Regions from separate parts of the Stenotrophomonas sp. KH_052 genome, predicted to be linked through region 2. Evidence: riboswitches for the same ligand, from Rfam matches in the RefSeq annotation. Region 2 holds a riboswitch; the other holds the start of a gene.

Region 1 (14,774 bases), 280 kb from region 2:
CATGCACCTGGGCAACCTGGCGCAGTCCGGTGCCGGCCTGCTGATCCTGGAAGCCACCGCGGTCGAACCGCGCGGCCGCATCAGCTGGGCCGACCTGGGCCTGTGGGACGACGGCACCGAGGCCGCGCTGGCACAGGTGCTGACCAGCGTGCGCCGCTGGTCGCCGATGCCGCTGGGCATCCAGCTGGGCCATGCCGGCCGCAAGGCCTCGGTGAGGCGTCCGTGGGACGGTGGTGGTCAGTTGCCGGCCGACGATGCGCGTGGCTGGGCCACCGTGGCGCCGTCGCCGCTGCCGTTCCATGCCGCCGATCCGGCACCGCAGGAACTGGACGAGGCCGGCATCGCCGAGGTCATCGCCGCCTTCGCCGCCAGTGCGGTTCGCGCCGAGCGCCTGGGCTTCGAGCTGATCGAGCTGCATGCCGCGCACGGTTATCTGCTGCACCAGTTCCTGTCGCCGCTGAGCAACCGCCGCGCCGATGGCTACGGTGGCTCGCTGCCGAACCGCCTGCGCCTGCTGGTGGAGGTGTTTGATGCCGTGCGTGCGGCGGTGTCCGACAAGGTCGCGGTGGGCGTGCGTATTTCCGCCAGCGACTGGGTCGATGGTGGATGGGACCTGGTGCAGAGCGAAGCGCTGGCACAGGTGATGGACGCGCGCGGCTGCAACTTCCTGCATGTCTCCAGCGGCGGCCTGGACGAGCGCCAGAAGATCACCGTCGGCCCGGGTTACCAGGTGCCGTTCGCGGCGGCGATCAAGGCCAAGGTGCGCATGCCGGTTATCGCGGTGGGCATGATCACCGAACCGGAGCAGGCCGAGTCGATCCTGCGCCATCGCCACGCCGATGCGGTAGCGCTGGCGCGCGGCATCCTCTACGACCCGCGCTGGCCGTGGCATGCCGCCGCCGCGCTGCGTGACAGTGTGGACGCGGCGCTGCAGTACCTGCGCTGCGAGCCGCGTGATGCGCGCGGCGTGTTCAAGACGCGCTGAGGCTCACACCCGCCAGGCCGGCGCCATGCCGGCCTGCAGGTGCTCGAACAGCGCGCGGATCTTGGCGGTGAAGTCGCGGCGGTCGCTGACGCAGAAATAGACCTCCATCGGCGCCGGGCGCCATTCGCTGTCGGCACCGAACACCGCCTGCAGGCGGCCATCGCGCAGGTAGGGCTCGGCCACGAATGCAGCCAACCGCGTGATGCCGGCACCGGCCACCGCCAGCGTCGCCAGCGCATCGATGTCATCGCAGACCATGCTCGGTGGCAGTGCCGCGTCCACGCGCTGGCCATCCTTCAGCAGTCCCCAGCGCAGCGGCCGGCCGTCGGTGGGAAAGCGGTGCAGCAGCCCGCGATGGCCGCTCAGCTCGGAGGGTTGCTGCGGGGTGCCGTGTGCCTTCAGGTAGGCCGGCGAGGCGCAGAACACGAACGGCACGCGCGCCAGCTGCCGTGCGACGACCCCGTCCTCCAGCTGTGCACCGATGCGGATGCTGGCATCCACCGCTTCCGGGCCGTGCTGCACGGCGCGATCGGTCAGCCGCAGCTCCAGCTGCAGTTGCGGGTAGCGCTGCTGCAGCGAAGGCAGCAACGGCGCAAGCACGTGGCGACCGAACGCGCTGCTGCTGGCGATGCGCAGCGGTCCTGCCGGTTCGATGTCACCGGAGGTGATCATCGCCTGCGCGCGCGCCAGGTCGGCTTCGATGTGGCGCACTTGCGCCAGGTACAACGCGCCGGCCTCGCTGAGGGCCAGCTGGCGCGTACTTCGGTTCAGCAACCGTACGCCCAGATGCGCCTCCAGCCGGTTGATGTTCTGGCCGACTGCGGTGGCGCTGATGCCAAGGATGCGGGCCGCAGCGGCAATGCTGCCGGTCTCTGCGGTGCGGGTGAAGCTGCGGATCAATTGCAACAGGTTCATGACCGACCAGCTTGCCATGGAGAAACCCAAGTATCGCTTGGGACTGAACCAAGCAGGTCGGTTGCATCGGTGACCATCGATCCGCCGGGCCGGGCGCTGCCCTACACTCGGGCGATGCGCCCCGATTCCATCCTGACCCTGTCCTGCCCCGACCGTACCGGTATCGTCTACCGCGTGTCCGGCCTGCTGTTCGACCACGGCTGCAACATCCTCGACGCCCAGCAGTTCGGCGACGAGGAAAGCGGCCGCTTCTTCCTGCGCGTGCATTTCGACCGCGATGCTGGTCTGCCGCTGGAGACCGTGCATGCGGCCATGGCTACGCTCGCCGCCGGCTTCGGCATGGACTGGCAGCTGCACGATGGCCGCCGCCGCGCGCGCCTGCTGGTGCTGGTCAGCAAGCAAGGACACTGCCTCAATGACCTGCTGTTCCGCGCCCACAGCGGCCAGCTGAAGGTCGACATCGCGGCGGTGGCGTCCAACCACGCCGATTTCGCAGCGCTGGCCGCGTCCTACCAGGTGCCGTTCCACCACCTGCCGGTGACCGCCGATACGCGTGCGGTGCAGGAACAGCAGATCATCGACCTGGTCGAACGCGAACGCATCGACCTGGTGGTACTGGCGCGCTACATGCAGATCCTGTCACCCACGTTGTGCCGCGCCCTGGCCGGCCGTGCGATCAACATCCACCACAGCTTCCTGCCCAGCTTCAAGGGCGCGCAGCCGTATCATCAGGCGCACGCACGCGGGGTCAAGATCATTGGTGCCACCGCGCACTACGTCACCGAGGATCTGGACGAAGGTCCGATCATCGAACAGGACGTGGCCCGCGTGGACCACGCGATGGTTCCGCGCGAACTGGTGCGGCTGGGCAGCGATACCGAATCGCTGGTGCTGGCACGCGCCGTGCGCCGCCATGTGGAACACCGCATCCTGCTCAACGGGCACCGTACGGTCGTGTTCCGGTAGTGCCGGCCGCTGGCCGGCAACAGCAGAGATCCCGGGGTTGCCGGCCAGCGGCCGGCACTACCGTTTCGGGTCGGATTACCGGTAGCGCCGGGCCGTGCCCGGCGGTGGTGGGTCAGGCGATCGCGATCCCCGCCTTGCCAAGCGCCTCGCGCACCATCCCGTCGTTGGCGTCGGTTACCGGCTTGGTCAGCTCCCACAGGAATCTCACCCGGAAGCCGGACTTCACCGCGTCCTGCGCGCTCCACAGCACGCAGTAGTCGCGGGCCAGGCCGCACACGTGCACCTCGCGGATGCCACGCTCGTGCAGCCAACCGGCCAGGCCGGTGGCGGGGCGGGTACCGTCGGGGCCATGGTTCTCGCGGAAGGCACTGTATGAATCCACTTGCTGGCGGGTGCCCTTGCGCAGGATCAAGTCGGCCACGGTCCAGTCCACGCCGGGATGCAGGGCGGCACCGGCGCTGCCCTGCACGCAGTGGTCCGGCCACAGGGTCTGCGGCTGCGCGTGCAGCAGGATGGTCTCGAAGGGCCGTCGGCCGGGGTGCTGGCTGGCGAACGAGGCATGGTCGGCCGGGTGCCAGTCCTGGGTCGCCACCACGGTGCGGTAGCGGCGCTGCGCCAGCAGTTCGGCAATCGGTGCTACCAACGCATCGCCCTGGTCGCAGGCCAGTGTGCCACCGGGCATGAAGTCCGGCTGCAGGTCGATCACCAGCAGGGCGACATCGGCGGGCAGGGCGGTCATGGCAGATCCGGTACAACGAAAGGGGCGACCAGCGTGGCCGCCCCATGCGCACACGTCAATCGCCCTGCGGCGTCTCAGCGTCCTGCCCGTAGTACAGCAGGCCGATCTTGATCCGTTCGCGGCCGTTCTCGCGGCGGTGGCGGTTGGCATCGCGCAGCGAGTACACGCAGCCGCAGTATTCCTGCTGGTAGAACTGCTCGCGCTTGCTGATCTCGACCATGCGGCTGGCGCCACCGCCCTTGCGCCAGTTGTAATCCCAGTACTGCAGGCCTTCATAGCGGGATGCAGCGCGGATGCCACAGTCGTTGATCTGCGCCATGTTCTTCCAGCGCGAAATGCCCAGCGACGAACTGATGGTGTCGTAGCCATGCTCGTGCGCATACAAGGCGGTGCGCTCGAAACGCATGTCGAAGCACATCGTGCAGCGGATACCACGCTCTGGCTCGTTCTCCATGCCGCGTGCACGGCTGAACCAGTTGTCGGTGTCGTAGTCGCAGTCGATGAAAGGAATGCCGTGCTGCTCGGCGAAGCGGATGTTCTCCTGCTTGCGCAGCTCGTACTCCTTCACCGGATGAATGTTGGGGTTGTAGAAGAAGATCGCGTAGTCGATCCCGGAGGCGGTGATCGCCTCCATCACTTCGCCGGAGCAGGGTGCGCAGCACGAGTGCAGCAGCAGGCGCTGGCCGTTTTCGGGCAGGGACAGGGTGGGGCGTTGGAGCTCGGTCATCGTCAGGTACCGCATGGACCGCCGGCAACGGCGGTGGCCCATGCATCAGCGCGTGGGTGAACAGGTCTGGCCGGAAACCGTGAACAGGACGCACGCGGCCGCACCGCCTGCAGGCGCAGGACAACGACGGCCCCGGCAACCTCCCCGCGGAGATTCCAGGTCGAGTCAGGGGACGGTCGTGTCCCCCGGCCGGGGCCGGTATTCGGGCTGATGGACACGGGCCGCAGCCCACCTACTACCCGCCGCTTCCCAGGCGTGAGCCCAGTGCTGTTGGCAGGATTCGTTTCCATTCACCGCTGCGGGGCAGCTCCGGAATGGGCGCGCGAGGCGCCTTCACCGGATTCCCGTTTAAATTCCTGCCGCCATCAACGCCACGGCAGGGATACCTTCGGCGTGCCCACGGTGGACGCGTCGAGGGCAATGGTCAAGGGCCAATGAAAGCGCAGGGCTGTGGCTCGTTTCTCAGGCTGTGAGAGCGCCTCTTGCGATACTGGGCACCGACAGACGGGAGGTGGCTCGTGGCGGCGAAGTACTGCGATCTGGTCATGAAAGGCGGCATCACCAGCGGCATCGTGTATCCCAATGCGGTACTGGCGCTGGCCCGCGAATATCGTTTCAAGAGCATCGGCGGCACCTCGGCCGGCGCCATCGCCGCGGCGGTGGCGGCCGCGGCGGCGTGCGGTGATCGTCGCCAGCAGGCGGGTGAACACCTGCCCGGCGATGCAGGCTATGGCGGGCTGTCGGCGGTGTCGGCGCAGCTGTCGCGTCGCGGGTTCATCTACAGCCTGTTCCAGCCGGCGCGAGGCGCGCGCGCCGCCTACCGGCTGCTGGTGGTGCTGACCGGCAATGCCCGCCTGCCGCACAAACTGCTGTGCCTGGCCGTCGCGGTATTCGAGATCGCGCCGCTGGAAGTGCTGGTGTCGCTGGCGCTGCTGCTCGGCCTGGGCTGGTGGGGCGGCGGTTGGAGCGGCGTGGCCGCCACGCTGCTGCCGTCGCTGCTGTGCGCCTATGGTGCCGGCGTGGCCGGTGCCGCGCTGCGCGTGGCCCGGGTGGCGCGGCGCAACCTGTTGGGCCTGTGCAGCGGCCTTGGCCGTGATGCGCGCAGACCGGCATTGACCGAATGGTTGCATGAAAGCCTGCAGCAGCTGTCCGGCAAGCCGCTGGATGCACCGTTGACCTTCGCCGACCTGCACGATGCGCCGCGCTATGCCGGCGAGCCGGACAGCCCGCATGCGATCAGCCTGCAGATGATCACCACCTGTGTGTCGCACAACGAGCCGCGCACCTTGCCGCTGGGTGGTGCGCAGTTCTGGTTCCTGCGCGAGGAGTTCGAGCAGCTGTTCCCGGCCAGCGTGGTGCAGTGGCTGGTGACGCAGGCCGGCCCGCCGCTGGAGGTGGAGGGGCGCCGGTACTACCACCTGCCGCAGGGCCCGAAGCTGCCGGTGCTGGTGGCCACGCGCATGAGCCTGAGCTTCCCGCTGCTGATCAGCGCGGTGCCGTTGCATGAGCCCTCGCGCCGCGAGCGTCGCTGCGAACCGACCGCACCTGCGGCCGACCAGGAGCACAACGTGGCCGACAGCATGGAAGGGCTGACCAGTGCCGGGCAGACCTGCGGACCGGTGATCACCGCGTTCCGCATCTGCTGGTTCTCCGATGGTGGCATCAGCAGCAACTTCCCGATCCATCTGTTCGATGCCGCGTTGCCGCGCTGGCCAACCTTCGCCATCAATCTGGTCTACCCGCAGCATGCCGAAGACGTGAGCCACGGCAGCAGTGGCCGCCAGGCGCTGGAACACGCCGTGTTCCTGCCCACCGAGAACCGCCACGGTTGGCAGCGTACCTACCAGTCGATCGCTACGCCGCTGGCGGCCGCAGAACTGGGCCGTTTCCTGTTCGCGGTGGTGGCGACCATGCAGAACTGGCGCGACCTGCTGCAGGCGCGCGCACCGGGCTACCGCGACCGCATCGTGCACGTCAGCCTGCAGGGCGACGAAGGCGGCATGAACCTGGACATGCCACAGGAGGTGCTGACCCGCATTGCCGATAAGGGCAGCCTGGCCGGTGCACGCTTCTGTTCGTTCTCGTTCGAGAACCATTACTGGATCCGCTGGCGCAACCTGGCCTCGGCCTACCAGCGCTACACGCTGGAAGTGGCGCGTACCGATGACCCGGCACAGCAGGTGCTGGCCTACCGCGCAGCTTATTCGATGGTTGCCAGTGGCCAGCCGACGCCGCCGTCGTACAAGCTGGGCTCGGAAGACAAGCGGTTGGCCTCGCAGCAGTTGTGGGGGCTGATGGTCGAGCAGGGGCGCAGCTGGGACGACCTGGGCCCGGACCTCACCGACGGCGCACCGCGCCCGCTGCCGCAGATGAAGGTGACGCCGATCTATTGATCGATGCCCGGCGGCTTTTTCCATCGCTGCGCTCGCCGGGCATGGCCCGGCGCTACCGTCTATCGCCACGGCGCCACCACCGCATCACCCTGCAACGGCGCATACAACGGCAATGCCAGTTCCTGCTTCACCCAGCCCGGATTGAGCGCACGCAGGCCGGCCAGATATTCGCGGGCCAGCGCTGTATCGCCCTGTCGCATCGCCAATCGTGCGGCGCGCGCCCAGGTGCGGTCCCAGCCGTGTGCCAGCGACAACGAGGTTGCCAGCGCCGCGCGCGCACCTGCCACATCACCCTTCTCCCAACGCTCCTCGGCGTGGATGATCGCTTCGTTCGACAGGCGCATGTCGTACAGCTCGCGCAGCCTCGCCACCGCACGCGGGTCGGCGTCCACGCGCAGGTCGGTGTCCTGCCAGTCGCCACCGGGCGTACGCACCAGCAGCGCCGCCGACCACTGCCCGCTGCGTTGACCACCCGCTGCCTGACCGGCTTCCAGCGCCGCAAGCAGGCGTGCGGCCAGCGGCCCACGTGAGGCGGCGAAGACGCGTTGCATCGCCGCCAGCACCTCGGGCCCGGCCAGGCCATTGCCTTGCAAACTCAGCATGCCCTCGCCCTGCGCACCGGCCCAATCCGCCTGCTGCGCAGTAGCGCCGGTGTACTGCGCATTGCCGCCGCGTGCGCTGACCAGTCCCACTTGGCGCTCGGCAAGCGTGGTGCCATCGAAGTTGCCGTCTTCATCCAACAGCTGCTTCAGCACCTGCGAAGGCGTGCGGCCTTTGGCCAACAGCTCAAGGCCTTTGGAGCCATAGGTCGGGTTGGTCTCGAACTGGCTGGCGACCGCGCCCACCTTCGCCTGTGCCCACGGCACACCCACGCCGCCGACCGCCAGGTTGTGCGTAGCCACCGCCACACCGCAGTCGCCGGCCTCATTGCAGGCCGCAATGGAAAAGGTCGCCCACGCCGGCGCAGCAAAGGCAGCGAGCAGCAGGGCCAGACAAGAGCGCAGTAATGACATGGGGTGTCTCCAGGGCGGGCATTGCAATGGGATGCAGCCTACGCACGAAAGGTTTAGTAGATCCACGCCATGCGTGGATCTACCGTGTCGACCAAGGTCGACACCCACCAAGAGCAGCGTGCCGACCAACGGTCAGCACCCACCAACGGTCAGCACCCACCAACAGTCAGCACCCACCAACAGCAGCAGGAAACTGTCGAAGGCGGGGTGGTGTCGGATTGCGGGGTGTCCGCGGCATGGATGCCGCGGCCAAGCCCCCAGGGACGGGTTCACGGCGTCCCCGCAATCCGACATCACCCCGCCATCCCACGGAATGCCAGCTTTTGCCGTTGCTGTTGCCGTTGCTTCGGCCTCTGCAGGTGCAGGGCGCAGCCCTGCCGAACCACCCCTACCTCCCCGGCAACTGCGCGAACGCGCGCTGCATGCAGTCCTCGCGCGGGCACACCCGGCACCCCGGTCCGATCGACACCGAATTACCCGGGCTCTGCACATCCAGCCCCAGTGAATACACCAGCCGCTCGGCGTGCTGCAGATCGCAGCCCAGCGCCACCGCGAACGTCTTGCGCGGCTGGCCATGGCCCACCGGCCCGCTGCTGACCTGCCGCGCCAGCCAGAAATGGCGGCGGCCATCGGGCATGCGCGCGGTCTGCGTCAGGATGCGCCCCGGCTGGTTGAACGCCTCGTAGACGATCCACAGCGGGCACGAGCCACCCACCTGCGAGAAGTGGAAATCGGTGGCGGAGTGGCGCTTGGATACGTTGCCGGCGCGGTCCACCCGGATGAAGAAAAACGGCAGGCCGGGTGCGCTGCGCCGTGCCAGCGTGCTCAGCCGGTGGCAGACCGCTTCGAAGCCGACGCCGAACTGATGCGCCAGCAGTTCGATGTCGTAGCTGCTGGCTTCGGCCGCACGCAGGAAGCGCATGTACGGCATCACCAGCGCGCCGGCGAAATAGTTGGAAAGACCGATCCGTGCCTGCGCGATGCGCGCGTCATCGGTGAAGCCGGCACGCGCCACCACCGCATCGATCTGCGGCAGGTAGCCGTGCAGTGCCAGCTCGGCGGCCATCTGGAATGCCTGCTGGCCAGGCTCCAGATAATCGGGCAGCCACAGCCGCCGCGCACCGGCGTCGTACTGGCGCTTTTCGCGCCCGGCCTGCAGTGCGGCCACCTCCACCAGCACGCCATGGCGGTCGGCCAGCAGCTGGCGCAGCCGTGGTGCCACATGCCCCGGTGACAGCCCCCACTCGGCGAACAGCTGCTCGGCCAACTCATCCAGCTCGGGGATGTGGTTGTGCATGCGGTTGAAGAACTCGCGTACCTGGTCGCCAGCGGGCAAGGTGCTGCCGGCGCCGGGCTCACCCAGCTGGAACTCCAGTGCGGCGGCATGCTCGCGCAGCGCCAGGTGGCGGCGGTGCAGGTCCAGCAGCGCGCGGCTGACCTGCGGCAGGTTGCCGGCCAGCGCGCGCAGCTCCGTGGCGCTGACCTCGGCCAGGCCCAGGTCGCGCAGGGTCTCGCCCAGCGCTTCCTGCAGCGCGGCGGGCTCATCGTCGTCGAACAGGGCGGAAACATCGCCCAACACCTCGCCCAGCTTCTTCTGCACGGCCGGCGTGAGTGGACGCTTGTTGCGCTCGATCTGGTTCAGGTAGCTGGCCGACAGCCCCAGCGCCTGCGCCAGGGCCGCCTGGCTGTAGCCGCGCTGTTCGCGCAGCCGCAGCAGGCGAAGGCCGAGTTGCCGCTGGGTGGCTGAATAATTCACAGAATTAACATGAATCGTCTGGCGTGTTGGCCAGATTAAGCGGATTCAGCCCGGAAATCGAGGTGGTTGCTGTGAATAATGCCAAGCATCTTTCGCACCCCGTGGGATTGTCGTCATGACTGTTGCAGCGCCCCGTATCCGCATGCTGATCGATGGCCAGTTCGTTGAATCGGCTACTTCCCACTGGCAGGACGTGATCAATCCGGCCACCCAGGACGTGCTGGCCAAGGTGCCGTTCGCCACCACCGGCGAAGTGGACGCCGCCGTCGCCGCCGCCAAGGAAGCCTTCAAGACCTGGCGCAAGACCCCGATCGGTACCCGTGCGCGCATCTTCCTGAAGTACCAGCAGCTGATCCGCGAGAACATGAGCGAGCTGGCGCACATCCTCACCGCCGAACAGGGCAAGACCCTGCCCGACGCCGAAGGCGATGTGTTCCGCGGCCTGGAAGTGGTCGAGCACGCCGCCGCCATCGGCAACCTGCAGCTGGGCGAGCTGGCCAACAACGTGGCCACCGGCGTCGACACCTACTCGATCATGCAGCCGCTGGGCGTGTGCGCCGGCATCACCCCGTTCAATTTCCCGGCGATGATCCCGCTGTGGATGTTCCCGATGGCCATTGCCACCGGCAACACCTTCATCCTCAAGCCGTCCGAGCAGGACCCGATGGTCACCATGCGCCTGGTCGAGCTTGCTCTGGAAGCAGGCATCCCGAAGGGCGTGCTGAACGTCGTCCACGGCGGCGAGGAAGTGGTCAACGCGATCTGCGACCACCCGGACATCAAGGCCGTGTCGTTCGTCGGTTCCACCCGCGTCGGCACCCACGTCTACAACCGTGCCTCGCTGGCCGGCAAGCGCGTGCAGTGCATGATGGGCGCCAAGAACCACGCCGTGGTGCTGCCGGACGCCAACAAGGAACAGACCCTCAACGCGATGGTCGGCGCCGCCTTCGGTGCCGCGGGCCAGCGCTGCATGGCCGCCTCCACCCTGGTGCTGGTCGGTGAAGCACGCAACTGGGTGCAGGACCTGGTCACCAAGGCCAAGACACTGAAGGTCAGCGGCGGCACCGTCGCCGGCACCGACGTCGGTCCGGTCATTTCCTGCAGCGCCCGCGAGCGCGTGGAAGGCCTGATCGCCTCGGGCGTGGAGCAGGGTGCCAAGCTGGTGCTGGACGGTCGCAAGCCGCAGGTCGATGGTTTCGAGAAGGGCAACTTCGTCGGCCCGACCATCTTTGCCGGTGTCACCACCGACATGCGCATCTACCAGGAAGAAATCTTCGGGCCGGTGCTGGTCATCCTCGAAGCGGAAACGCTGGAAGAGGCCATCGCGATGGTCAACAGCAACCCGAACGGCAACGGCACCGCACTGTTCACCCAGTCCGGCGCCGCCGCGCGCAAGTTCCAGGAAGACATCGACGTCGGCCAGGTCGGCATCAACGTGCCGATTCCGGTGCCGGTGCCGCTGTTCTCGTTCACCGGTTCGCGCGCGTCCAAGCTGGGCGACCTGGGCCCGTACGGCAAGCAGGTGGTGCTGTTCTACACCCAGACCAAGACGGTCACCGCGCGCTGGTTCGATGACGAGACGCTCAGCCATGGCGTCAACACCACGATCAGCCTGAAGTAACGGCAGGAGCAGCCATGAGCCACTCGATGACGACGGAACTGGAAGAAGCGCAGCAGGCGTACCGCGAGGCGGCGCGCGACTTCGCACAGGCCGAACTGGCGCCGCACGCCGCGCGATGGGATGCGGAGGGCATCTTTCCGCGCGAGGCGATCGCCAAGGCCGGTGAACTGGGCTTCTGCGGTCTGTACATGGACCCGGAAGTGGGCGGTAGCGGCCTGAGCCGACTGGACGCCGCCGTCGTCATCGAGGAGCTCGCCAACGTCGATCCGTCGACCGCGGCGTACATCAGCATCCACAACATGGCGTCGTGGATGGTGTCCAAGTGGGGCCAGCCGGCGCTGCGCGATGCGTGGGGAACCGATCTGTCCTCGGGCAGCAAGTTGGCCTCGTACTGCCTGACCGAACCGGGTGCCGGTTCCGATGCGGCCTCGCTGAAGACCACCGCCGTGCGCGACGGTGACTTCTATGTGCTGAACGGTTCCAAGGCCTTCATTTCCGGCGCCGGTGCCACCGAACTGCTGGTGGTGATGGCGCGTACCGGTGGTGCCGGTGCCGGTGGTGTCAGCGCCATTGCGGTGCCGGCCGACCTGCCGGGCATCAGCTTCGGCCGCAAGGAAGAGAAGATGGGCTGGAACAGCCAGCCCACCCGCGGCATCACCTTCGAGAACGTCCGCGTGCCGGTCAGCCACCTTCTGGGAGAGGAAGGCGGCGGCTTCAAGCTGGCGATGAAGGGGCTCGATGGCGGCCGCATCAACATCGCCGCCTGCTCGCTGGGCGCTGCGCAGGGCGCGCTGGATGCCGCACGCCGCTACATGGGCGAGCGCCGTCAGTTTGGCAAGACCCTGTCCGAATTCCAGGCGCTGCAGTTCAAGCTGGCCGACATGGCCATCGAACTGGTGGCCGCACGGCAGATGGTGCACACCGCCGCGCGCAAGCTCGATGCCGGCGCCAGCGATGCCAACGTGTGGTGCGCGATGGCCAAGCGCTTCGCCACCGATGCTGGCTTCAACATCTGCAACGAAGCACTGCAGATCCACGGTGGCTACGGCTACATCCGCGAATACCCGATCGAACGCCTGCTGCGCGATTCGCGCGTGCACCAGATCCTGGAAGGCACCAACGAGATCATGCGGGTGATCGTTGCCCGTCACCTGCTCAACACCGAAGAGGAACTGCGATGAAGGATTGGCGTACCCAGGAACACGTGGGCCTGAAGGTCGAGGCCGATGGCCACACCGCGGTCATCACCCTGCACAACCCGCCGGCGCATACCTGGACCGTGCACAGCCTGTCGGCGCTGCGCGACCTGGTGGGCGCGCTCAACGCAGACCGCGACATCTACGCGCTGGTGATCACTGGCGACGGCGAGAAGTTCTTCTCCGCCGGTGCCGACCTCAACCAGTTCGCCTCGGGCGACAAGGCCGCCGCACGCGAAGCCGCACGCCGTTTCGGCGAAGCCTTCGAAGCGCTGTCCGCCTTCCGTGGCGTGTCGATCGCTGCGATCAACGGCTACGCCATGGGCGGTGGCCTGGAATGCGCGCTGGCCTGCGACCTGCGCATCATCGAAGAGCACGCCCAGGTGGCGCTGCCGGAGGCCACCGTTGGCCTGCTACCGTGCGCCGGTGGCACCCAGAACCTGCCGCGCCTGGTGGGCGAGGGCTGGGCCAAGCGCATGATCCTGCTGGGCGAGCGCATCAACGCCGAGACCGCACTGCGGATTGGCCTGGCCGAAGAAAAGGTCGGCAAGGGCGAAGCCAAGGCACTGGCGCTGGAATGGGCGGCCAAGGCCGGCAAGCAGAGCCCGACCAGCATCGCCGCCTGCAAGACCCTGGTGCAGTCCACCCGCACCGGCACCCACGCCTCGGCGCTGGTGGCCGAGCGCGAAGCCTTCGTCGACCTGTTCGACACCGCCGACCAGGTCGAGGGTGTGAGCGCCTTCCTGGAAAAGCGCGCCGCGCAGTGGAAGAACGCATGAGCACCGACACTGCTGCCGATGACGCACCGGTGCTGTTCGAAGAGCGCGCAGCCGGCAACGGCACGCGCATCGGCATCGCCACGCTCAACGCGCCGCGTACGCTCAACGGCTTCTCGCTGCCGATGGCGCACCTGCTGCTGAAGCAGTTGAATGCCTGGGCCGACGACGATGGCATCGCCATGGTGGTGCTGCAGGGCGCTGGCGAAAAGGCGTTCTGCGCCGGCGGTGACCTGCACAGTCTGTACAAGAGCATGGTCGCCTTCCGCGAGGCCGGCCGCAGCGACATCCGCGAGAACGACTACGCCGCCGAGTTCTTCGACGTCGAATACCGCGTCGATTATCTGATCCACACCTATACCAAGCCGATCCTGTGCTGGGGTCACGGCATCGTGATGGGCGGTGGCATCGGCCTGATGTCCGGCGCCAGCCACCGCGTGGTCAGCGAGCGCTCCAAGCTGGCCTTCCCGGAAATCACCGTCGGCCTTTTCCCGGATGTGGGTGGCAGCTGGCTGTTGCCGCGCGTGCCGGGCAAGGGCGGCCTGTTCCTGGCCCTGACCGGCGCGCTGCTGAACCCGGGCGACGCCATCTACGCCGGCCTGGCCGACGTGCACGTGGCCGAAGAACGCCGCAGCGCGGTGTTCGATGCGCTGCTGCAGGTCGCGTGGTCCAGCAACGCCGCACACAACCACGAACGCCTCAGCCATCTGCTGCAGTCGCATGCAAGCGACGCCGCCACCGGCCCGCTGCTGGCCAATGCGGCGCAGGTCGAGGCGCTGTGCGAAGGCGATGAGCTGCAGGCCATCGTCGCGCGCATTGCTGGTCTGCAGACCGACGATGCCTGGCTGCAGGCCGCACAGAAGACCCTCGCCGCCGGTGCACCCGGCTCGGCAAGGCTGTCGTACGAACTGCAGCGCCGCAGTGCCGGCCAGGACCTGGCCGAAATCTACCGCCTGGAGTACATCGTCGCCCTGCATTGCGCCGCCCACGGTGATTTCGCCGAAGGCATCCGCGCGCTGCTGATCGACAAGGACCGCAATCCGCAGTGGAACCCGGCCACCCTGGCCGAGGCCACCGGCGCGTGGGCCGACACCTTCTTCGCTTCCCCCTGGGCCGATGCCGCGCATCCGCTGGCCGACCTGGGCACTCCCCTTGTTGAAAGGAGCCTTGCATGAGCCGCATTGCATTCATCGGGTTGGGCAACATGGGTGGCCCGATGGCCGCCAATCTGGTCAAGAACGGCCATACCGTGCGCGTGTTCGATCTGGTCCCGGCCGCGGTGCAGGCCGCCGTCGATGCCGGCGCCAGCGCGGCCGCATCGGCGCGTGAAACCCTGGCCGATGCCGAGGTGGTGATCTCGATGCTGCCGGCCAGCCGCCACGTCGAAGGCGTGTACCTGGGCGAGGACGGCATTCTTGCCGCGATTCCGGCCGGCGCACTGGTCATCGACTGCAGCACGATCGCACCGGCCAGCGCCCGCAAGGTCTCTGAAGCCGCTGCCGCACGTGGCCTGCAGATGATCGACGCACCGGTGTCCGGCGGTACCGCCGGTGCCCAGGCCGGCACCCTGACCTTCATCGTCGGTGGTGAGGAGGACGCGCTGGAACGCGCGCGCCCGGTGCTGCAGGCGATGGGCAAGAACATCTTCCATGTCGGCGCCAGTGGTGCCGGCCAGGTGGCCAAGCTG
Region 2 (14,774 bases):
TCAACCGTACGCAACCGTAGTGTTTTCAAGGGAATACGCGCATCCTGTTGATGTGCAACGACCATACCTGTGCGTGTGGTCGGTTCAGCCTGCCCCCGCCCTTTCCGCCTGACATGACCCGACTGCGCAAGATCATCCACGTCGACATGGACGCCTTCTACGCGTCGGTGGAGCAGCGCGACGATCCGTCACTGCGCGGCAAGCCGGTGGTTGTGGCATGGCGTGGCGCGCGTTCGGTGGTGTGCGCGGCGTCCTACGAGGCGCGCGTGTTCGGCGTGCGCTCGGCGATGCCGGCCGTGCGTGCCGAGCGCCTGTGCCCGGATGCGATCTTCGTACCGCCGGACTTCGCACGTTACAAGGCGGTGTCACAGCAGGTGCGCGAGATCTTCCTGCGCCACACCGACCTGGTCGAGCCGCTGTCGCTGGATGAGGCCTACCTGGACGTGACCGAGCCCAAGAGCGGCATGGAACTGGCCACCGACATCGCGCGCACCATCCGCGCGCAGATCCGCGAGGAAACCCAGCTGACTGCTTCAGCCGGCATTGCGCCGAACAAATTCCTGGCCAAGATCGCCTCTGACTGGCGCAAGCCCGATGGCCAATTCGTGATTCCGCCGCAGCGGGTGGACGCCTTCCTGCTGCCGTTGCCGGTGAACCGGGTGCCCGGCGTCGGCAAGGTGATGGAAGGCAAGCTGGCCGCGCGCGGCATCGTCACCTGCGGCGACCTGCGGCAGTGGGCACTGATCGATCTGGAAGAGGCGTTCGGCAGCTTCGGCCGCAGCCTGTACAACCGCGCACGCGGTGTCGATGAACGGCCGGTGGAGCCGGACCAGCAGGTGCAGTCGATCTCCTCCGAAGACACCTTCGCCGAGGACCTGCCGCTGGAAGATCTGGGTGAGGCCATCGTGCAGCTGGCGGAGAAAACCTGGAACGCCACCCGCAAGACCGAACGCGTCGGCCACACCGTGGTACTGAAACTGAAGACCGCGCAGTTCCGCATCCTCACCCGCAGCTTCACCCCGGACCGCCCGCCGGAATCGATGCAGGAGCTGCGCGACATCGCGTTGGCACTGCGTGCGCGGGTGGATCTGCCCGCCGACACCCGCTACCGCCTCGTTGGCGTCGGCCTCAGTGGTTTCCGCGACAAGGAACCTGTGGTGCAGGGCGAACTGTTCGAGCACTGATCATTGCCGTGCCGACCAACGGTCGGCACCCACCAACAGCAGCAGGTTCCACCAACAGCAGCAGGTTCCATCAGCAGCAGGAAACTGTCGAAGGCGAGGTGGGTCCGGTTGCGGGGGCGTGAGCGCCATGGATGGCGCGACCGAGCCTCCATGGACGGATTCACGGCGTCCCCCGCAACCGGACCCACCTCGCCATCCCACGGATAGCCAGCTGTTGCTTCGGCTGTTGCCGTTGCATTGAGCAGGTGCAGGGCGCAGCCCTGCAAAAGACCCCCCCTACCTCATGGCCACTGCATCTCGCCCTTGGCCACCTTCGCACTCAGCTCCAGCGACGCCACGCCTGCCAGCTTCGGATAGCGCGACTGCATCGCCTTCACCAGCGCCGCACTGTCCTTCGCCTTTGCCGCCTCAACATCGAACGCACGGATGTAGTCTGCGGTGAAGCGCAGCGCACTGGCATCCAGTGCCGCACCCGGCGCGTAATGCCCCGGCACCACCACCTTCGGCTTCAGTGCCTGCAGCCGCTGCAGGGTCTGCAGCCAGTCGGTGTGCGACTTCGGCGTCTGCGTGTCTGCCATCCACACGTGCTCGCCCGCCACCACCGGAATGCCACCGACGATCGCGCGCAGCGACGGCACCCACAGCACCGTGCGATCCGGGGTCGGGCCATCCAGGCCGATCAGCGGCAGGCGCTGGCCTTCCAGCTGCAGGGCATCGCCGTCCAGCACCTGCGGCACCACGATGCGCGCGGGCACGTCGCTGCCCATCTTCGGCCCCCAGTAGGCCAGCTTGCCGGCCTGGGTCTGCTGGAGGTGGGCGACGGTCTGCGCAGTGGCGACGATGCGTGCCTGCGGGAACGCGTCCTGCAGCGTGGCCAGGCCGAAGTAGTAATCCGGATCGCCGTGGCTGATGTAGATCGTGGTCAGCTGCTTGCCGCTGGCGCGGATCAGATCCACCAGCTTGCGCGCATCGCTGGCGCCGAACTGCGCGTTGACCAGGATCGCATCGTGGCGGCCTTCGATCAGCACCGAGGACACCGAGAACATCGCCTGCGGGCCGGGATGGAAGGTCTGCAGGTGCAGCTGGGATTTCGTCGCCGTGGCCGGCGCCGCGGTGGCCGGTGCGGCCAGCAGCGGCGCACTGGTGAAGGTGGCGGCCAGGGCGAGGGGAAGCAGCAGGGCAGCGGTACGCATGGGAATTCCTTGTGGCGGATGGCGAGCCGAGCGTGGGCGCGGCTCTACAGGTGGGTAGCGCCGGGCCATGCCCGGCGGCCTGGCATCAGTACGCCGCGGTGATGATCTGCTTCGGGTAGCGGTGCGCTTCCAGCTCGGCGACGAACGCCGCGCCGTAGTCGGCGTAGCTGATGCGGCTGTGGCCGCTGGCGTCGGCCAGGAACGCCTTGGGCTGCACGCGGTACTGGCCGCGCTCTTCGCCCGGGCCGATTTCGGCGGCCGGCGAGAAGAAGGTCCAGTCCAGGTCATCCACCGCCTGCAGGCGGTTGAACGCCTCACGGTGGGCCAGTGCGTACGGCTTGTAGGCCTCCGGGAAGGTGGGGGTATCGACCAGCTGCACGCCGGGCGCGACTTCCAGGCTGCCGGCGCCACCGACCACGACCAGGCGCGGCACGCCGGCCTTGCGTGCGGCGGCAGCCAGCTGCGCGGCGACCTCGCCGACGCGGCCGATGTCATCGCCCGGGCGCGGGCCGTAGGCACTGGCCAGCACGTCGTGGCCGGCGATGGCGGCGACCAGCGCGTCCGGGTCATCCAGCGAGGCGATCACCGGATGGGCACCGGCCAGTTCAGCCGGAAGGTCCTGTGCGCTGCGCACGATGACGGTGAGTTCGTGGCCGCGGGCCAGCGCGTGGCGGGCGATCTGGCGGCCGATGTTGCCGGTGGAACCAACGAGGGCGATCTTCATGGCAGGACTCCGTGGGGCGGTGTGGGGTGGGAATGGGGCCACTCTAGGCCGCTGCAGTCGCTCGAAAAACAGCGTATAACGCGCTTGTTTGTTGCATGGATCGAGCATATGGACCGATTGACCGCCATGACCGTGTTCGTCGAGGTCGCCGAGCGCGGCAGCCTGACCGCGGCCGCCGAGGTGCTGGACATGTCACGGGCGATGGTCAGCCGCTACCTGGCCGAGGTCGAGGGCTGGCTGGGGGCGCGCCTGCTGCACCGGACCACGCGCCGGGTCAGCCTGACCGGGCCGGGCGAGGCAGCGCTGGCGCGCTTCCGGCAGATGCTGGCGATCGGCGAGGAACTGCGGGGCGAACTGGCCAGCGATGACCCCGAGCCGCATGGCACGCTGCGGGTAACCGCCAGCGTCTCGTTCGGGCAAAGCCACCTGGCGCGGGCGGTGGCCGGCTTCGTCGCACGCCACCCGGCAGCGCGCATCGAACTGCTGCTGGTCGACCGCACGGTGAACCTGGTGGAAGAGCGCGTGGATCTGGCGGTGCGCATCGCCCGCCAGATCGACCCGAGCCTGATCGCGCGGCGGCTGGCCACCTGCCGTTCGGTGCTGTGCGCGACGCCGTCCTACCTGCAGGCGCGTGGCACACCGACCGCGCCCGAGCATCTGGCCGCACACAACTGCCTGACCCATCACTACGTCGGCAAGAGCCTGTGGCAGCTGCACCGTGAAGGCCGTTCGCTGTCGGTGGCGGTGGGCGGCAACATCAGCGCCAACGAAGCGTCACTGCTGCTGGAGGCAGTACGCGCCGGTGCCGGCATCGCCATGCTGCCGACCTACCAGGTGGCGCCGTTCCTGCGCAGTGGCGAACTGATCGAACTGCTGCCCGAATTCAGTCTGGACGAACTGGGCATTCATGCGGTGTACGCGTCACGGCGCCAGCAGCCCGCTATCATGCGGCGATTCCTGGACTTCCTGGCCGAGTGCTTCGCCAGCCCGGCCTTCCAGGATCTGGATTGGCGCCCACCGGGCAAGGAGAACACATGAACCATGGACAGGCCTTGATCGACCACAACCGTGCTGCCTGGGACCGCCAGGCCAGCGAAGTGCGCGAATGGTCGCGCCCGGTGGAAAGCTCAACGATTGCCGCCGCGCGCGAGGGCCGCTGGCAGGTACATCTGACCCCGCGCGCGTTGCCACTGGACTGGATGGGTGATGTGCGCGGCCGCCGCATCCTGTGCCTGGCGTCGGGCGGTGGACAGCAGGCGCCGGTGCTGGCGGCGGCCGGGGCAGACGTCACCGTGTTCGACCTGTCCGACGGACAGCTGGAACAGGACCGCAGGGTCGCTGCGCGCGATGGCCTGCAGCTGCGCACCGTGCAGGGTGACATGCGCGATCTGCACGTATTCGCCAACGACAGTTTCGATGTGGTGTTCCACCCGATCTCGAACCTGTACGTGCCTGATGTGCGCCCGGTGTGGACCGAATGCCGCCGCGTGCTGGCACGCGATGGCATGCTGATGGCCAGCTTCTACAACCCGGTGCTGTTCGTTGGCGCGCGCGATCCGCAGCTGGATGCACAGGGCCTGATCCGGCCGCAGTACGCCATTCCCTATTCGGACCTGGAAGACCTGCCGCCGGCCGAGCGCGAGGCGAAGCTGGCACGGGGCGACGCACTGACCTTCGGCCACAGCCTGACCGAACTGATCGGGGGCCAGCTGGATGCCGGCTTCATCATCGATCGCTTCATGGAAGACTGGCAGCCGCAGCCGCGCTTCCTGATCGATCGCTATCTGCCCACCTTCCTGGCTACCCGCGCGCGCCGGATCGGCTGAGGCGGATCGGCGCAAAAACCAGCGGCGTACAATGGACGGCCCCACGTCATGCAGGTGCCGTCCCTTGTCGTATCCCTATCCGCTGGTCGTGTTCGACCTTGATGGCACGCTGGTCGACAGCGCAGCTGATATCGCCGAAGCACTGAACCGCACGCTGGAGGACATCGGTGTGGCACGCGTGCCGGAAACCACGGTGCTCGGTTGGATCGGCGACGGTGTGCGCCGCCTGGTCGAACAGGCCGTGCATGCGGCCGGCCGCGAGGTGGACCTGGCCGAAGTGATGCCGGTATTCATGGTGCACTACCGTGAGTGCCTGCTGCGCAGCCCGCGTCTGTTCGATGGCGTGGCTGAAGCACTGGCGCGACTGCGTGCGCGCAACGTGCCGCTGGCGATCTGCACCAACAAGCCCGAAGCGCTGGTGCCACCGCTGCTGCAGCACCTGGGTATCGGTGATGCGTTCGCGCTGGTGCTGGGTGGCGACTCCCTGCCGCAGCGCAAGCCCAGTGGTGAACCGCTGCGGCATATCGCCGCGCACTTCGGGCTGCCTGTAGAGGCGTGCCTGATGGTCGGTGATTCGTTGACCGACTACCGCGCCGCCGAAGATGCAGGCATGCCGATCGCGCTGGTGCGTTACGGCTATCCGCGCGGCCTGGACCTGGCCACCGCGCATGCGGTGGCGGTGATCGACGACCTGCGTGAGTTGCCGGGGTTGAAGGGCTGATGCAACGGATAACGCCGGTCACCGGGCGGTAACCGGGGCCGACGCAATGGGTAGTGCCGGCCGCTGGCCGGCAAGCCGGAACGCGTTGCCGAAGGTCATGATGTTGCCGGCCAGCGGCCGGCACTACCATGACCGTCGCGGTCACTTCGGCTGGTAACGCACGCTCAGCTGGTACTCGCGACCAGGCTGGTTGAACCACGCCACCGTCTCGTAGCGGCGGTCGAACACGTTGGCGGCACGCGCCAGCAGCGACCACTCCGGCGTCAGCGCGTACTCGGCGCGCAGGTCCAGCGTGCCGTAGCCGCCGACCTTCACTGCGTTGGCGGCATCGTCATAGCGCTTGCCCGCACCCTGCACGGTCAGGCCGGCGCGGAAATCACCGAAGCGGCGGTCAATGTCCAGGCGCGCGGTCTGCTGCGCGCGGCGCGGCAGCCAGTTGTCGAACTGGGTGCTGCCGTGGGTGCGGTTGCGTGGATCGGTGTAGCTCAGCTGCGCATTGATGTCGAAACCGGCCAGCAGCACGCCACCGGTCAGCTCGGCGCCACGGATGCGTGCCTTCTCCACCTGCTGCATTTTCATCGTGGACGCATCGTAGGTGATCAGGTCATCAATGCGGGTCTCGTATACGTCCAGGCCCCAGTGCCAACCTTTGCCGTGCTGCGAAACGCCGAGGTTTGCGCTCTTGGACTTTTCCGGGTTCAACGTTGGCACGCCGCTCCACGGGTCATACAGGTCACTGAAGGTCGGTGCCTTGAACGCCGTGCCGTAGCTGGCATTGACGCGCAGGCCGTGCTCCAGTTCCATCGCCCAGCCCACGCTGCCGGTGGCATGGTTGCCGAACTGCTGGTTGTCGTCGTTGCGCGCGCTGACCTGCAGCTGATGGCGGCCGAAGCGGCCCTGGTACTGCACGAACACGCCGGTGTTGCGGCGGCTGTCGACCAGATATCCGGCGCTGCTGCCATCCAGGTTGTCCTCACTCCAGTCCACGCCGGTGCTCAGCAGCTGACCTTCGGCCAGCGTGATGTCACCCTGCAGCGAGGCGCTGTCACGATGGGTCTGCGCGCTGCCAAACACCCCCGGTGCACCGAAGTTGTCGGATTCATTGTCGCTGCGGCCGACGTTGGCAGTGAATGCCAGGCGTTCGGACGGGGTGTAGCGCACCTTGCCGGCCAGCACCTGCTGGCGGGTTTCCGAGTAGTTGTAGTAACCGTCGTAGTGGTTCTTGCCGTCGGCGCGCAGCGCGCTGCCTTCCACGTTCCACTGGTCGTTGAAGCTGTAGCCGCCACGCAGGCTCTTGGACAGGTTGCGGTAGCCGTCGCGGTCGGGTTCGTCGGCGAAGCAGCCGGCGAACAGCGTGGCCGAGCCGCGGCAGGCATCGATGCCGTCGGAGTGCTGGTAGGCGATGTCGGCGCCGAACCAGCCGCGCTCGGTACCACCGCCGATGCCGCCGCTGGCTTCGCGCAGGCCATTGCTGCCGCCACCGAGCTGGAAGTGCGGGGCGAAGTCGCCCTGGTTGCGGCGGGTGAAGATCTGGATCACGCCGCCGATGGCATCGGCACCGTACAGGCTCGACTGCGGGCCGCGTACGATTTCGACGCGCTCGATCTGCGCCAGCGGCAGGTCCTGGTACATGGCCAGGCCGAGATCGGCGCTGTTGATGCGCACGCCATCCACCAGCACCACGGTGTGGCCGGAGTTGGTGCCGCGCAGGAACAGCGAGCTCTGCTTGCCGAGGCCGCCAGCATTGGTCAGGTTGATGCCTGCGCGGCCGCGCAGCAGCTCCTGCAGCGAGGTGGCCTGGCTGGATTCGATCTGCGCGCGGTCGATTACCTGCGCCGGCGCGATGCTGTACTGCAGGGCGATCGGGGTGCGGGTGGCGGTGACCAGGATCTGGTCAAGCGCGGTGGTGTCATCGGCGGCCTGGGCCAGCGCGGGAAGGGCGGCGAGCACGGCCAGGGACAGCATTCGGGACTGCAGCTTCATCGGGGGAACTCCGGGTGCCACGCACGCCCGCGTGGCGAAGGGGAGGAGCCGCGAAGGCAGGCACGCGCCGATGCCGCAGCACAGGCCGCGATCATCCAGCGCCATGCCCACCGCATCGCGACCTGAGGCTTCCGGGCCGGTCTCCGGGCTTGCCGCCGGGTGGCGCGAGGCCACCGTCCAGGCGCCTTCCCATGCCTGCGGCACAGTGGCGGTGTTGCCTGGAACTGACGTGCTTACCGTTGCGGGGGCAGCGCCGGCATGGCGTGGAAACGCGCGTCACCGGCTTCCCGTTTCAACCTGCCGGCCATGGCCGCAGGTCACCTGGAAGTGCGCGCAGTCTACGGCATCGCAGGCAGCCCGTAGCGTCGAGCTTGCTCGACTGCCCTTAGAATGGCCCCTTGATCCCGTGGTGCCGTTGCCGATGTCCGCCCGTTTTCCGTTGTACCTGCGTCGCCCGCATGGGATGCTCGCATGATCCTCGACCTGGTCCGCCACGCCGGCAATGGTCGCGATGAATTCCTCGATGGCCGCAGCGATCCGCCGCAGCTGGCCCGCCTGCCACAGGAACTGGTCGAGGCCTACGCCGCGCATCCCTGGGAGCGGGTGATCAGCTCGCCGCGCCTGCGCTCGCTGCACACCGCCATGGCACTGGCCACCCCACGCGGGCTGGACGTGGACGCGGACGAGGAATGGGAAGAACTGGACTTCGGTGATTGGGACGGGCAGTCGCTGTTCGACCTGCCGGAGGATGCGCTGGCCGCTTTCCATGCTGACCCGCATGCGTTCCCACCACCGAATGGTGAAAGCTGGGGCCACTTTGAGCGACGTATCGCACGCGCGCTGGATCGCCTGCTCGATGATGACGATCCGGTGCCGACGCTGGTGGTCAGCCATGGCGGTCCGCTGCGTATGGTGCTGTCGCAGGTCTGTGGACTGCCGATGTCGCTATGCTGGGCCCTGCGCATCGACCACGGCACCCGCCTGCGGGTGTGGCTGGAGCGAGGTGAGGTCGGGCTGGTGGGCGAACTGCTGGAGCTGCAGCAGCCCTGACGAATCCGGTAGCGCCGGGCCATGCCCGGCGAATTCCACATCACCCGCGCTACGCGCTCGCCGGGCATGGCCCGGCGCTACCGGTCAATCCTCGTCGGCGCTCTCGGCCACGCTGTCTTCCGCGTCATCATCGGTGTCGAAGCGCTGCTCATGCACCGGTCCCGAGGCCGGGCCGGCCGCTTTCAACGGATGCGCGGCGATGCGCGCCTCATAGTCCTGCACCAGCGCATCGCGCTGCGGCTCGCTCAGTTCCTGCCAATGGCAGTCCAGCAACGCGCCTTCCAGTGAATAGAGCAGGTTCAAACTGGGCTTGAAGCCGGCGCGCTTGACCTTGACGAAGGCGCCGACCGCGCCGATTGCCACCAGATCCTCGCGGCTGCGCAGGCCGACCTGGCGCAGCCACGCCGCACTCTTCGGGCCGATGTTGCGCAGCTTCGGTGCGCTCATCCCAGCGCCTCGACGAACACGCGGGCGATGGCTTCCAGGCCGGCCTGGTCGTCGGCGTCGAAGCGGCCGACCTTGGGGCTGTCGATGTCGAACACGCCGATCAGTTCATCGCCGCGCAGCAACGGCACCACCAGTTCCGAGCGCGAGGCCGAATCGCAGGCGATGTGGCCGGGGAAGGCATCGACATCATCCACGCGCTGGGTCACGCGCTGGCTGGCGGCGGCACCGCACACGCCCTTGTCCAGCGGGATGCGGACGCAGGCCGGCAGGCCCTGGAACGGTCCGACCACCAGCTCTTTGCCGTCGTACAGGTAGAAGCCCACCCAGTTCAGGTCGGGCAGGGCGTGGTAGACCAGTGCCGAGAGGTTGGCCGCGTTGGCGATGCGGTCGGACTCGGCGTAGACCAGGCCACGGGCCTGTTCCAGCAGCTGGGCGTATTGTTCCGGCTTGCTGCCGGTAAGCGAGGCATTGGCGAACATGCCCGCAGTCTAGCAAGCGCGCCGGGCCGGCGATAATGTACGTTCTGTTGCCCCGCTGGAGCTTATCGATGCCGTTGCCCGCCACGCTGCCGCCTGCCCTGTTCGTCACCGGCACCGATACCGAGATCGGCAAGACCGCGGCCAGCACCGCGCTGCTGCATGCACTGCGCCGGCGCGGCCTGCGCGCGGTCGGCATGAAGCCGGTGGCCAGCGGCAGTGAGGATCTGGGACAGGGCCTGCGCAACGAGGACGCGCTGGCGCTGCAGGCGGCCAGCTGGCCGGTGCCGGACTATGCCGACCTGAACCCGTATGCGCTGCGGCAGCCGCTGGCGCCGGAGCTGGCTGCTGCCGAGGACGGCGTGCAGGTGGAGCTGGCGCCGATCGTGGCTGCATTCGAGCGCCTGCGCGCGCAGGCAGACATCGTGGTGGTGGAGGGCGTTGGCGGTTGGCTGGCGCCGGTCTCGGCCACGCTGGACCAGCTCGATCTGGTGCGTGCGTTGCATCTACCGGTAGTGCTTGTGGTCGGCATGCGGCTGGGCTGCGTCAACCACGCACGGCTGACTGCGCAGTCGCTGCAGGCCAGCGGCGTGGAGTGCCTGGGCTGGATCGGCAATCACATCGACCCGGCGATGCAGCGCCAGGATGACAACATCGCCACGCTGCAGCAGCGCCTGCCGATGCCGTGCTGGGGGCGGTTGCCCAATCTTCCGGGGGCGAATGGCGAAGCGTTGGCGGCGCACCTGCTCGAGTGACCCTGAGTAGTGCCGGCCGCTGGCCGGCAACTGCATCCACCCGGCGATCCCGAGGTTGCCGGCCAGCGGCCGGCACTACCGTGTTACAGCTGCCAGCTCCTTCGCGATCGCACCGAGCCGCTCCACCGCACCGATGAAGCGCGCATCCAGCGTCTGGCAGCATGAGAGTCGCAAGCAGTGACGGTAGCGCGCGCCGCGCGAATACACCTGGCCGGGCATGAACACGATGTCCTCCTGCAGCGCACGTTCGAACAGTTCGCGGGTATCCACCCCCGGCAGTTCCAGCCACAGCAGGAAGCCACCCTGTGGCTCGGTGGCACGGGTGCCGGCCGGGAAGTGTTCGGCCACCAGCTGGCGCAGGCGACCGACCTGTTCGCGGTACAAGCGGCGCATGCGATGCAGGTGGTGTTCGTAGCTGCCTGCTTCCAGATACGCCGCCACCGCATCGCCCAGCAGCTGTGGTTCGCCACCGGTGGACTGGAACTTGAGCAGCGCGATGCGCTCGGCGAAGCGGCCGCCATCCAGCCAGCCGATACGGTAATCCGGCGCCAGCGTCTTGGAGAAACCACCGACCACCATCACCCAGCCATCGCGATCGAAGGCCTTCAGCAGTGGTGCCGGCGGCTCGCAGAACTGCAGTTCTGCGTACACCGCATCTTCGATCAGCGGCAGCTGGCGCGCGTTGACCAGTTCGGCCAGGCGTTGTTTGGCGGGTGTCGGCATGGTGCAGCCGAGCGGGTTGTGCACGGTCGGCATCACCACCAGCGCGGCCAGCGACGTGTGCTCCAGCATCGCTTCCAGTGCATCGACATCCAGGCCGTGCTGCGGGTGGGTGGGCAGCTCGATGGCCTGCAGGCCGAGGTTGGCCAGCAACGGGTACAGGTTGAAGTAGGACGGCGCCTCGATGCCTACCGCGTCGCCGGGCTGGGTTACTGCACGCAAGGCCAGCTGCAGGGCTTCCATCGCGCCGTGGGTCAGCAGCAGCCGCTCGCTGTGGGTGTGCAGGCCCATACGTGGACCGCGCCGCACGATCTGCGCCAGCAGTCGCGGCGAGCCGTTCGGGCGCGCGTAGGTTTCCACTGTCTGCTGGCCGTGGCGCAGTACCTGTGCGGTATGCCGGGCCAGCTGCGCACCGGGATAGAACTGGCGTCCGCGCGGTCCCGCGAAAGCCAGATCGATCACACCGGCGCGGCGTTGTGCCTCCAGCACGCGGGCCATCAGCACCTGCTGCAGCGGCGCGGTGGGTGCGGACGGAGTGTCACGCAGCGAACGCTGCGGCACCGACAGTCGCGGCGCAACTTCGAAGCCGGCCTTCGGCCGCGGAATCACCAGGCCGGCATCTTCCAGCTGGCGATAGGCGGCGATCACCGTGTTCAGGCTGAGCCGGCGCTGCGACGCCATCTGCCGCAGCGAGGGCAGGCGGCTGCCGACCGGGAGACGTCCGCCGTGGATGGCTTCGGCCAGTTCATCGGACAGCCGTTGGTAGCGGGGTGGGATCATCGCGCTCTGGTCATCTGTATCCATCGAACTTCCCGCCATCTGGTTCTGTACCCATGATGATGGCGAGCCTAGCATGTCGTTGTCGGACGGGCCTGATCGGGGCGTGGCCGATACTTCCCAAGCGCACGGCTGGATGGCCGTGCGTCTTTTTTTGTGTGTAGGTAGCGCCGGGCCATGCCCGGCGGAATGCATGGGCCCGCCGGGCATGGCCCGGCGCTACCGGAATGGTTCAGCGCATCGGCACCAGCACCGCCTCGCGCCGGTACAGCGCCGGGAACTGCTTGCCCAGCGCGGCCAGCTTCGGTGCGTCGTAGTAGCGGATGTAGGCCGCCTGCGGGTAGTTGGTCATGTAGTTCTGGTGGTAGCTCTCGGCCGGGTAGAAACGTTGGCCGCTGCCGAGCTGGGTGACGATCGGCGCGCGGTAGCTGCCGGCCTGGCCGAGCTGCGCGATGTAGGCGCGGCTGGCCGCCTGCTGGCGGGCGTCATCAGAGAAGATCGCCGATCGATACTGGCTGCCTTGGTCCGGTCCCTGCCGATTGAGTTGGGTCGGGTCGTGCACCACCGAGAAGAACACCTGCATCAGCTGCCCGTAGCTGACCTGGCGCGGGTCGTAGTCGATCTTCACCGCCTCGGCATGACCGGTCTGGCCGCTGCTGACCCGCTCATAGCGTGCATTGGCAGCGCTGCCGCCGATGTAGCCGGACACCGCATTGCTCACGCCCTTCTCGTGCTGGAACACGCCCTGCACGCCCCAGAAGCAACCGCCGGCGAACACCACGCTGGCATGGGTGGCGTCATCGCGGAACGCGGCGTCGCCGCTGGGCGCCGGTAGTGCCTTGGCCTGCGCGCTGGCTTCCAGCGGTGCCGCGACTGCGCCGTGGTCGACCAGCAGCACGCCAGCGATCAATGCAGTAGCCACCAGGCCGGCGACACCGGCGGCGATACCTTGTTCAAAAGAGAGTTTCATCGTGTGCTCCCGTTTCAACCGAAGGTGAAGGCGTAGGCCTGCACGCCCGTGTCGAGGAATTCGATCTCGAAGCGATGCGGGCCGACCGTGCCGCGCTGGCGAACCAGCTGGTACAAGCGGTGTTCATTGACCACGCCGCTGCCATCGGCACCGACATCGCTGCCGGCATCGGCAGCGGTCAGCGGCTTGCCGTCCAGCCAGACGCGGAACCGTACCGGCGTGCCGTCCTGGCTCGGTGCCAGCACCAGGTGCAGGTCCCGCGCGTGGAACTGGAAGGCGATGCGGCCACCGGCCTGCTGCAGCTGTGCGGCTTCGTCGGTGACGGTCCAGCGTCCGGACAGGCCCCACTGGTTCAGTGCCAGGGTGGTTGGCAGCGTGTAGTCGAACGGGCTATCGCTGCGTTGGCCGCCGGGTGAGGCGAACTGCTCGGCACGCGCGTGGCCCAGATAGGTCTCCGGCGAGCGCAGGTTGCTCATGTCGGCCTGCACGGCCACACCCTTCAGGTCGGCGGCGGCGGGGTCGGCCGGTGGTGGCAGGTTGGTCTGCCCGGCTTCGGTCAGAAGCCGGCGGATCACTTGTTCCGAGCGTGCATAGTTGCCCTCGCCGAACTGGTGGCCGCGGATGTTGCCCTGTGCATCGACGAAGTACTGCGCCGGCCAGTAGCGGTTGTTGAACGCGCGCCAGATCGTGTACTGGTTGTCGAGCGCCACCGGGTACTCGACCTTCAGTTCCTGCACCGCCTTCATCACGTTGCTCGGGTTGCGTTCGAAGGCGAACTCCGGCGTGTGCACGCCGATCACCACCAGCCCATGGTCACGGTAGCGACGTTCCCATTCGTGCACGAACGGCATCGCGCGCAGGCAGTTGATGCAGGAGTAGGTCCAGAAGTCGACCAGCACCACCTTGCCACGCAGCTGCTGTGCACTCAGCGGCGGGCTGTTGAGCCAGCCGGTGGCGCCATCCAGCGCGGGCAGGGTGCCTTCCACCGGCAGCGGAGCATCGGCACCTGCATTGGCGCCGGCCATCATCATCATCGGCGGTGCCGCCGGCTGCGCGCCGGGTACTGCGTCCAGCAGGTTTTGCTCGATACGCGCGGTGCTGACCGTTGAAAGACGGGTCAGCAGGCCAGTGTCCCAGCCCAGGCCGATCGCCACCACGGCCAGCAGTGCGGCTACGCCCAGCACCTTGCGCAGTACGTCACCCAGGCCGAGCCGCGCCTGCAGCGCACGGAACACGCGGCCGCCGACCCACACCGCCAGCGCCAGCGCGGTGATCGCACCCAATGCATAGGCAAGCAGCAGGCTGCTGGTACCGACGCTGGCGCCATGCAGGGCAGCACCGGTCAGCACCAGGCCGAGGATTGGACCGGCGCACGGCGCCCACAGCAGGCCGGTGGCGACGCCGATCAGCAGCGAGGTCCACGCGCCGCCACGTCCTGCGGCGTCCGCGGCATCGGCGCGTGCGCTCAAGCGTGCACCCACACGCTGGAACGGCGCCAGCAGATGGTCGGCCAGCCGTGGCCACAACAGGGCGACCGCGAACAGCGCCATCAGCAGCAGGGCAATCCAGCGCCCGACCTGGTTGGCCTGCGCCACCCATTGGCTGCCTACGGCGGCCAGGCTGGCGACCACGGTGAAGGTGAGCGCCATGCCCAGCAGCAACGGCAGCGTGCTGCGCAGGAATGGACGGTCGGCACGCGCGAACACGAACGGCAGCACCGGCAGGATGCAGGGGCTGAGCAGGGTCAGCGCGCCCCCGAGGTAGGCAAGCAGCAACAGCAGCATCGTCAGGCTCCGGAAGCAGGGGAAGAACCGACCGGCACCCGCCAGCCGTCGGCAGTGCCAGCAGGGGCACCGGGAACGAACACCATCGCCGCACCGTTCATGCAGTAGCGCAACCCGGTTGGACGCGGGCCGTCGTTGAACACATGGCCGAGATGGCCGCCGCA

Evidence for each region. Region 2 has a riboswitch for cobalamin ahead of btuB (TonB-dependent vitamin B12 receptor). Riboswitches for the same ligand answer to the same signal wherever they lie in the genome.
Region 1: it holds a riboswitch for cobalamin, as region 2 does, so the genes downstream of both, AC3ITW_RS01055 (epoxyqueuosine reductase QueH) here and btuB (TonB-dependent vitamin B12 receptor) in region 2, are expected to answer to the same signal.

What each region holds. Positions count from the first base shown of each region.
Region 1 covers NZ_CM174475.1:248,274-263,047, forward strand. Annotated here, with positions in the region: gene AC3ITW_RS01035 (NADH:flavin oxidoreductase/NADH oxidase) at 1-985, shown strand, start outside; gene AC3ITW_RS01040 (LysR family transcriptional regulator) at 989-1,900, opposite strand; gene purU (formyltetrahydrofolate deformylase) at 2,015-2,866, shown strand; gene pncA (bifunctional nicotinamidase/pyrazinamidase) at 2,979-3,605, opposite strand; gene AC3ITW_RS01055 (epoxyqueuosine reductase QueH) at 3,661-4,347, opposite strand; cobalamin riboswitch at 4,509-4,723, opposite strand; gene AC3ITW_RS01060 (patatin-like phospholipase family protein) at 4,878-6,725, shown strand; gene AC3ITW_RS01065 (DUF1028 domain-containing protein) at 6,785-7,738, opposite strand; gene AC3ITW_RS01070 (helix-turn-helix domain-containing protein) at 8,127-9,494, opposite strand; gene AC3ITW_RS01075 (CoA-acylating methylmalonate-semialdehyde dehydrogenase) at 9,610-11,115, shown strand; gene AC3ITW_RS01080 (acyl-CoA dehydrogenase family protein) at 11,130-12,296, shown strand; gene AC3ITW_RS01085 (enoyl-CoA hydratase) at 12,293-13,090, shown strand; gene AC3ITW_RS01090 (enoyl-CoA hydratase/isomerase family protein) at 13,087-14,262, shown strand; gene mmsB (3-hydroxyisobutyrate dehydrogenase) at 14,259-14,774, shown strand, end outside.
Region 2 covers NZ_CM174475.1:525,262-540,035, forward strand. Annotated here, with positions in the region: gene dinB (DNA polymerase IV) at 114-1,184, shown strand; gene AC3ITW_RS02355 (MBL fold metallo-hydrolase) at 1,466-2,377, opposite strand; gene AC3ITW_RS02360 (NAD(P)-dependent oxidoreductase) at 2,463-3,101, opposite strand; gene AC3ITW_RS02365 (LysR family transcriptional regulator) at 3,210-4,139, shown strand; gene AC3ITW_RS02370 (class I SAM-dependent methyltransferase) at 4,136-4,927, shown strand; gene gph (phosphoglycolate phosphatase) at 4,992-5,648, shown strand; gene btuB (TonB-dependent vitamin B12 receptor) at 5,790-7,631, opposite strand; cobalamin riboswitch at 7,749-7,971, opposite strand; gene AC3ITW_RS02385 (histidine phosphatase family protein) at 8,103-8,681, shown strand; gene AC3ITW_RS02390 (TfoX/Sxy family protein) at 8,766-9,128, opposite strand; gene AC3ITW_RS02395 (GAF domain-containing protein) at 9,125-9,607, opposite strand; gene bioD (dethiobiotin synthase) at 9,676-10,359, shown strand; gene AC3ITW_RS02405 (aminotransferase-like domain-containing protein) at 10,435-11,883, opposite strand; gene msrA (peptide-methionine (S)-S-oxide reductase MsrA) at 12,089-12,826, opposite strand; gene AC3ITW_RS02415 (cytochrome c biogenesis protein DipZ) at 12,841-14,610, opposite strand; gene msrB (peptide-methionine (R)-S-oxide reductase MsrB) at 14,613-14,774, opposite strand, start outside.